DNA from 3 places in the Paenibacillus sp. JJ1683 genome. Region 3 is predicted to be linked to each of the others. Evidence: riboswitches for the same ligand, from Rfam matches in the RefSeq annotation. Region 3 holds a riboswitch; each other region holds the start of a gene.

Region 1 (2,267 bases), 200 kb from region 3:
TTGGCTCTGAATCACCTCAGCCATGACGGATAGCTCTGGACGCTGAGGGAAGGTCAGCAGCGTAACCTCGAATGGCTTACCCTGCTTGGTCCACGTACCTTGGGCATCCTTCTGCCAGCCATCCTTCGTCAACAACTGCTCCGCCGTTCCGTCCAATGCTTTGCGCTCAATCTTACCGAAGGGAAGAATGCTCGGAAACGGGCTGCTTGCTTCCGTACCGAAGCCTCTCATGACGGCGCTCACAATGGATGCGCGCGGAATCAGACTGTCCACCACCTTACGGTTGGTTGCATCCTTGAACACAGGTGATTCCATGTTGTACACAATCATATGGGTGCGCAAGGATGGAGCCGACAGCACTTGTAGCTTGTCGTTCTTTTTTAATACCTCTGCGTTATCTACCGGAATATCCGTCGCTACATCCACCTCACCAGATTGCAACGCCATCAGGCGCGAATTACCGTCCGTAATGAATTTCATCATCGCTTCGGCCAAGCGCGCCTTTTCGCCCCAGTATCCGTCATAACGCTCGACGACCAAGGATTGATCCTTGTTGAAGGCTTTGATTTTAAAAGCACCTGTCATTGCAGGGTAGCTTTGCTCATCTTTCATGGATGCCACATCCAGTACAATCGTTGACGGATCAGCCAAATTGGATACCAGCGCTGCATTCGGCTGGTTTGTCGTAATTTTCAGCGTCAGCGGACCAGTTACATCAATGGACTTCACATCCAGTAAATCCTTCGCCAGATGGCTTTTTTCGATTGAGCGCAGCAAAGATGCTTTTACACTTACTGCATCCATGCTCTTTCCATTATGAAACGTGACCTTATCCTGCACGCTGAACGACCACACATTAGGACTATCATGCTTCCACTCCTTGGCTAGCCAAGCCACAGGCTCCAGCTTTTCATTCAAACGAATGAGTGTCTCACCGGCACCGGAACGCATCACATCCCAGCTATTGTCTCCATGCGGATCGACGCCTGACGGTTTCCACGTATACGCCATCACCAGCTTTTTATCTGCTTGAGTCTGTTGTGCAGACGTGTTCTCACCCTTGCCCGAGCTATCCTCTGTCTTCGTGGCTGCGCCACATCCCGAAAGAGTCATAACTGCCATCAGCAGCAGCAATCCTGTACATATGAACCATGAACGCCTATTACGATTGCCTATCATCCCACATTTCCCCCTCTATCTTGTAAAATCGTATAAACCTAACACAAAACGCGAAAAAGCATTCCCGACCACCTGATCAGCAGTCAGAAATGCTTTCATTATAAAATGTCAAAACTCACCTCAAAGCCAGCTCCAAAAACATAGAAGGGATCAGATCGGTTTCAGACATTCCGTATGCAGCACGCCTAACCACCTCCCCAGCATCCCGTGGGTCTGACAGTGATGTCAAAACAGGCAGGTCTCCTGACTCCAAGCGTATCTTTCAGGCCTTCCCGGTTCCTCACAGTTCCAGTGGCTTGTTCTGAAAGCTCCAGCAGTACCCTGCTGATGCCTGTATACAGTGGCGGGTCCGTGTCGGAATCTACCGAACTTCCCTTTTAAGTGAACACGCTCAACAACTATCTACATCGTCTCTACGAAACTTCGTATATAGAGTTGTCCGGCTCACACCTGTTTTCTTCCTTTATTCCTTTTTATTACGATTTAGGATTATCTTATTTTGTTGCTACTGGCTTGTCAACAAATGTTGCGTAATAATTTAAATTTGAATGATATAGTGTGAATCAAGACCAAGGCTATTCATTGCTTGCGCGCAATTGAAGGTTGTCTTTAACGTTGCGTGCACGCAATTCACGTGTTAAAATTAGGTATAGAGATAACCACCGTATCCGTATACTAAAAAGAGCCTTCGCCGCTCCAACGGCAAAGACTCTTAGGACTTGAATGGCTGTGGATCACCACCACGGCGCGCTGCATAACTGAATGTTAATGCGAACGAAACCCACCATTAGGGGCCAACCTAATTACGCGGTGGGTTTTCGCTTGTTCCGAAATTTCCGACGCAGCCAGCGATAAAGCTTACGAATACTAAACACCAGGCTTAGTAACGTAACCATCCAACGCAGCACATCATAGCACGACACAAGGTTGACCATCGGCTTCACCCCCTTTCGGGAAGCTGCGCCGTGGTCCGAAAACATCCACCACTATCCAAAGTCCTTAAGGTAGATTATACCATGCCTCTTCCTACCACTCTAGCAAATTCCTCTAGTAGATAAACCAACCTAAGAGTGCAACTGGAAAACGCA
Region 2 (2,267 bases), 2.0 Mb from region 3:
ACCGAGCCGATGCCAAGACAGAGCAGCAGCGTCAGCAGCAGCAAGACAAGACCAGTCCCCCCAAAACCGATCAGTCTACGATTCATTTGAAAATTTCAGGGTACACGCCCTTGGCTACTTCCTTGAGTCCTTCTGTTACGCGTGGACCTGGACGGCTAATCAAATTATCATCCACGGCAAATACACGATTGTTACGAACAGCCGATATTTGATCCCATCCACTACGAGCTTTTATGATATCGCCGAGGGACTGGCCTGTTTTGTCATCCTTCACACTTTTGCTGTATAAAATCACGTCAGGGTTGGCAGCTATAATATTTTCCTCACTGATTTGGTACCAGCCCTTCTGCGTGGCACCCACGTTTTCGCCGCCCGTCAATGTGATCAGTTCGTCCATAAACTCGCCTTTACCCACTGTCCAGCCTGGTGAAAATTCGACGTATACCCGTAGCTTCTGCCCTTTGCCGATATTTTTAACTCCTTCTTTCACTTCCGCTACATCTGCTCTCATCTTGTCGGTCACCGCTCTCGCTTCTTTCTGATGATCGGTGATTTTCCCATACAATTCGATGTTAGCTATGACATCTTCAACGGTCTTCGGTTCCGTTTTAAAAATCATAATTCCCATGTCACGCAGCTTAGTCGTAGCCTGTTCACTAAGTGAAATTCCTGCAAAAACGACATCAGGGTTCGCAGCAATGATCGCCTCTTCGTTCGGTTTCATAATACCGCCCACTTTAGGCTTTTTCGTAGCTGCCTCCGGGTAATCAGAGTAGTCGGATACACCAACAATTTCCTTATCCAATCCGATAGCGAACAACGCCTCGGTTTCTGCCGGGGAGACGGAAACGATCTTGTCCGGTGCCTTTTTAAATGTAAATTCCTGTCCTGTTGCATCCTTAACCGTTAGCGGGTAAACCGTTTTGCCCGGAGGCTCTTGTGCGGTTACGGTCTGTCCCGGCTGCTGTGAAGAAGCTTGGCCCTCTTTATTTTCTACATTTTTTCCATTCGCGCCACATGCACTCAGCACAACTGCCAATATCAGCGCCAATAGACCTGTTGTCCATACCTTTATTTTTTTGCCTGCCATGATTTGCACCCCTTCATACAAAAATCGTTAAGAGCGTTACTTGAACATCATCCGATATTTTCCTCATTCCAGCCTTCTTTTCCTATCAAAAACCCCCGCATCCTCATATCAGGATACAGGGGTCACGTTAGCACAGATCGTGCGCAGGCGGGCAGCTTCTTTCCGCATGGACAGTCACTGCGAACACGTCATCCTTTCCTCGAAGGATTATGGTGACAGGCGGACGGGCAGGTATCCTGACTTATGGAAGAGGCATGCCCTGATATTCTTTCACATGCTTGGCGGCACATGTAACAGGGCTAATGAGCATGTTTCCATTTACAGTGGCGGGACCGCGTCGGACTCACACCGACTTCCCTTTTAACAGCGCAATGAAGAAAAGCAAGTTCCCTCACACGGCGCCGACCTCGTCTGCTGGATATTTGATGTAGTGTAGTCAAGCCGTTCTTTTACTTGATGATTATAGGTTAAAAAGAGTTAGCTTACAACCCAAACAGCTGCTTGATTCGCCACAACTACCCTAGTGAAAAAGCAATTTTGCTATACAATTGTGCAGTCCTGCCAGCCTTAACTGAAACCTAATCGCTTCTCCCGGTTTTGGATTCAGACTCCAAAAATCATGACCTGGTATCAGCATACAAACCAATTGGCGAATTACTCCACCATGCGTGACAACCAAAACAGAGGGCGGTGCAGCATTCGACTCTATTGGCTGAACCTCCAAAGCAATGCGCCACGCAAACAGAGAGTCACGGAATTCGCGCAGACGGTTCACAAAATGTACCCAGGACTCTCCTCCAGGCGGGGTGATTCGCTGTGGCTCATCAATCCAAGCGCGATACAACGCCACATCCTTAAGCATGTCATACGTTTTTCCATCCCACTCGCCAAAGTGAAGTTCTCGCAGACGTGGCTCCATGATAGGAGGCATAGCAGATAGGGAACGTTCAGTCGTCAATGCTGACTCCGGCAAAATGATCTGCAAGGTCTGGCGACATCGCATCAAGTCACTGCAATAGATTTGAGCAAAGGACTGGCCCTGTAATTTTTCCCGTAAAGGCTTTAATTCCTGCTCTGCTCCAGACAGCAAACTCAAATCGGCATGTCCCAGATATCGACGTTCCTTATTCCATAAGGTTGTGCCATGACGAACTAGCACGAGCTCCATGTCCCACTG
Region 3 (2,267 bases):
TGAAGCGGGCTACCGCTTCCGCACTTTGCTCAAGCTTGGCAAGTGCGGATGGATCATGCTTACCAAGTGCAGCCGTCAAGACTGCGATTTCATCCAGCTTTTCATCGGCAAAGGCTAGTGCATGCACCAGCTCTCGGTCCAGCTTGTGCTCTGCTTCCAGACTGACCGGCACATGCAGCAGACTGCACGATGGCTGCACGATAAGCTGTTCTGCATTGATTTGTTCTGCTAACTGGCCCAACAGCGCAGCCACGGCATTCAGGTCGCTGCGCCATATATTGCGCCCATCAATGACACCAGCACCCAGCGTTTTCCCTTTGGGGAAGCCATGTCGCGATATATGCTGGAGATTTTCGCCATCATCATAGACAAAATCAAGACCCAGTCCCTGGACCGGAAGTTCAGTCAGACGCTCATAATGATCTAGGCTACCAAAGTAGGTTTGCAGCATGATGTTTAAGGAGGGAGCAGCTTGGGTCAAAGCTTCATAGACCTCCTGAATAATATCCAGATCCTCTACTGGGAATGAGGTGGTCAGGACAGGTTCATCGATTTGGACCCATTGTACGCCTTCTGCTGCTAGTTCGGACAGGACTCGGGCGTATAAAGGCAGGAAGGTTCGTATAATAGAGGCCAGATCCTTACGATCATAGCCTTTGGATAAAACAACAAATGAGTAGGGACCGATGAGAACCGGTTTACCGTCAATACCTAGCTCCTGCTTTGCTTCACGATAAGCGAGTAAGGGCTTATTTTCAGTGAGCACTGGAGCCGCATTTTCCAATTCGGGAACGATGTAGTGGTAATTGGTATTCATCCATTTGGTCATTTCGCTGGCGGTAGCTCCCTTCTGCCCACGTGCCATCCCGAAATACACAGACAGAGGAACCGGACCTGTAGGACGATAGTTGAACCGTTCGGGTACGAGACCGAACATCACAGATGTATCCAGCACATGATCGTAATAGGAAAAGTCTCCGACAGGAATGCGATCAATCCCTTTGTCACGTTGCTTGCTCAGATGCTCCAGACGCAATCTTTTCATCTCACTATGCAGTTCACTTTCGTTAATACTACCCTGCCAGAAGCGCTCCAGTGCTTTCTTCCATTCCCGGTTCCCGCCGATACGCGGATATCCCAGATTACTGCTAGTCAAACCGGACAATGTAGATCGTTCGTTAATGGACATGTAGGTTTCCTCCTAAGTGGTAGCCAGTTTATTTTTACGTACCAAAAAAGGCATTCTGTCCCCAAGGCTAAAAATAAGTAGGGGAAAGAATGCCTCCGCGATTAAAATTCAAAAATACGGCGACTGCTCTTAACACCTCCCTATCTTCCGTAGGTACTGCGATGTTGTTAAAATAGGCAGGTCTCCTGACTTACGGATCATGACGTTCAGCATCCCTTCCCGGTCTGTGGACCAGTGGGTGTATGAGCAGCTGAACATTCCCCGTTTACAGTGGCGGGACCGTCCCGGATTTGCACCGGCTTCCCTTTTAAGTCTGATCTGAATAGAAAAGACACCTATTTCCAAACTATAAGATTAAGGTATGACGAATAATTATGCACTCGTATACTTGTTCACCATCATAAGTGAAACTCACAGGATGTGCAATAGAAACAGTAATAGAAACTGGAGTGGAATCTGTTAGTTATATGCAAAAAAGACAAGCCCAACCCATCGTGGGGGACTTGTCTTTGGTATAGCATCTTGCTAAATAGAACATCGCCTTTAAGCTAATGAAACGGTGTAACCTGCTTGAGTACTGGCTTTCACATCTATCAGGCGCTGATTACGGCTGCCCCGAAAGGGGAGGGTCAGATCTTTTTGCTGTTCAACAAAACGGCCATCTACAATCACGTCACACAATAGCGCCAGCTCCTGTCGCTCCTGATCCATGAACAGATCTTCGTAGACAAAGCCTGTGTAGGCCCAGACGGTTCGGTCGGGACAAGCCGCGCGGAAGTCACGTACAAATTGCGAGCATTCTGCTGCTGAGAAAAAAGGGTCTCCCCCGCAGAGAGTCAATCCGTCCAACAGCGGATTATCCATGATATCACGGATGACCTCCTGTTGACGCTCGGGCGTGAATGGCTCCCCTGCGCGGAAGTTCCACGAAGCTGGATTAAAGCAGCCGGGACAGGCATGGCGGCAACCACTAATGAATACGACGGTGCGCAGGCCGTATCCTTCATTCAGAGATTCTGGAATATAGCCGCACAAATTCACTTATGCTTCACCCGGTCGCGAACTTCCGCTTGCTTGG

Evidence for each region. A riboswitch is a leader RNA that binds a small molecule or an ion and turns the genes downstream of it on or off. The one in region 3 is predicted to bind cobalamin.
Region 1: another riboswitch for cobalamin. It lies ahead of ACUC6J_RS24095 (ABC transporter substrate-binding protein); the one in region 3 lies ahead of metE (5-methyltetrahydropteroyltriglutamate--homocysteine S-methyltransferase).
Region 2: another riboswitch for cobalamin. It lies ahead of ACUC6J_RS06740 (ABC transporter substrate-binding protein); the one in region 3 lies ahead of metE (5-methyltetrahydropteroyltriglutamate--homocysteine S-methyltransferase).

What each region holds. Positions count from the first base shown of each region.
Region 1 covers NZ_CM129820.1:5,583,677-5,585,943, forward strand. Annotated here, with positions in the region: gene ACUC6J_RS24095 (ABC transporter substrate-binding protein) at 1-1,179, opposite strand, end outside; cobalamin riboswitch at 1,396-1,600, opposite strand; gene ACUC6J_RS24100 (hypothetical protein) at 1,983-2,114, opposite strand.
Region 2 covers NZ_CM129820.1:1,580,471-1,582,737, reverse strand. Annotated here, with positions in the region: gene ACUC6J_RS06745 (FecCD family ABC transporter permease) at 1-86, opposite strand, end outside; gene ACUC6J_RS06740 (ABC transporter substrate-binding protein) at 83-1,090, opposite strand; cobalamin riboswitch at 1,300-1,515, opposite strand; gene ACUC6J_RS06735 (histidine phosphatase family protein) at 1,611-2,267, opposite strand, start outside.
Region 3 covers NZ_CM129820.1:5,380,544-5,382,810, reverse strand. Annotated here, with positions in the region: gene metE (5-methyltetrahydropteroyltriglutamate--homocysteine S-methyltransferase) at 1-1,189, opposite strand, end outside; cobalamin riboswitch at 1,348-1,543, opposite strand; gene nrdG (anaerobic ribonucleoside-triphosphate reductase activating protein) at 1,733-2,230, opposite strand; gene ACUC6J_RS23180 (anaerobic ribonucleoside triphosphate reductase) at 2,227-2,267, opposite strand, start outside.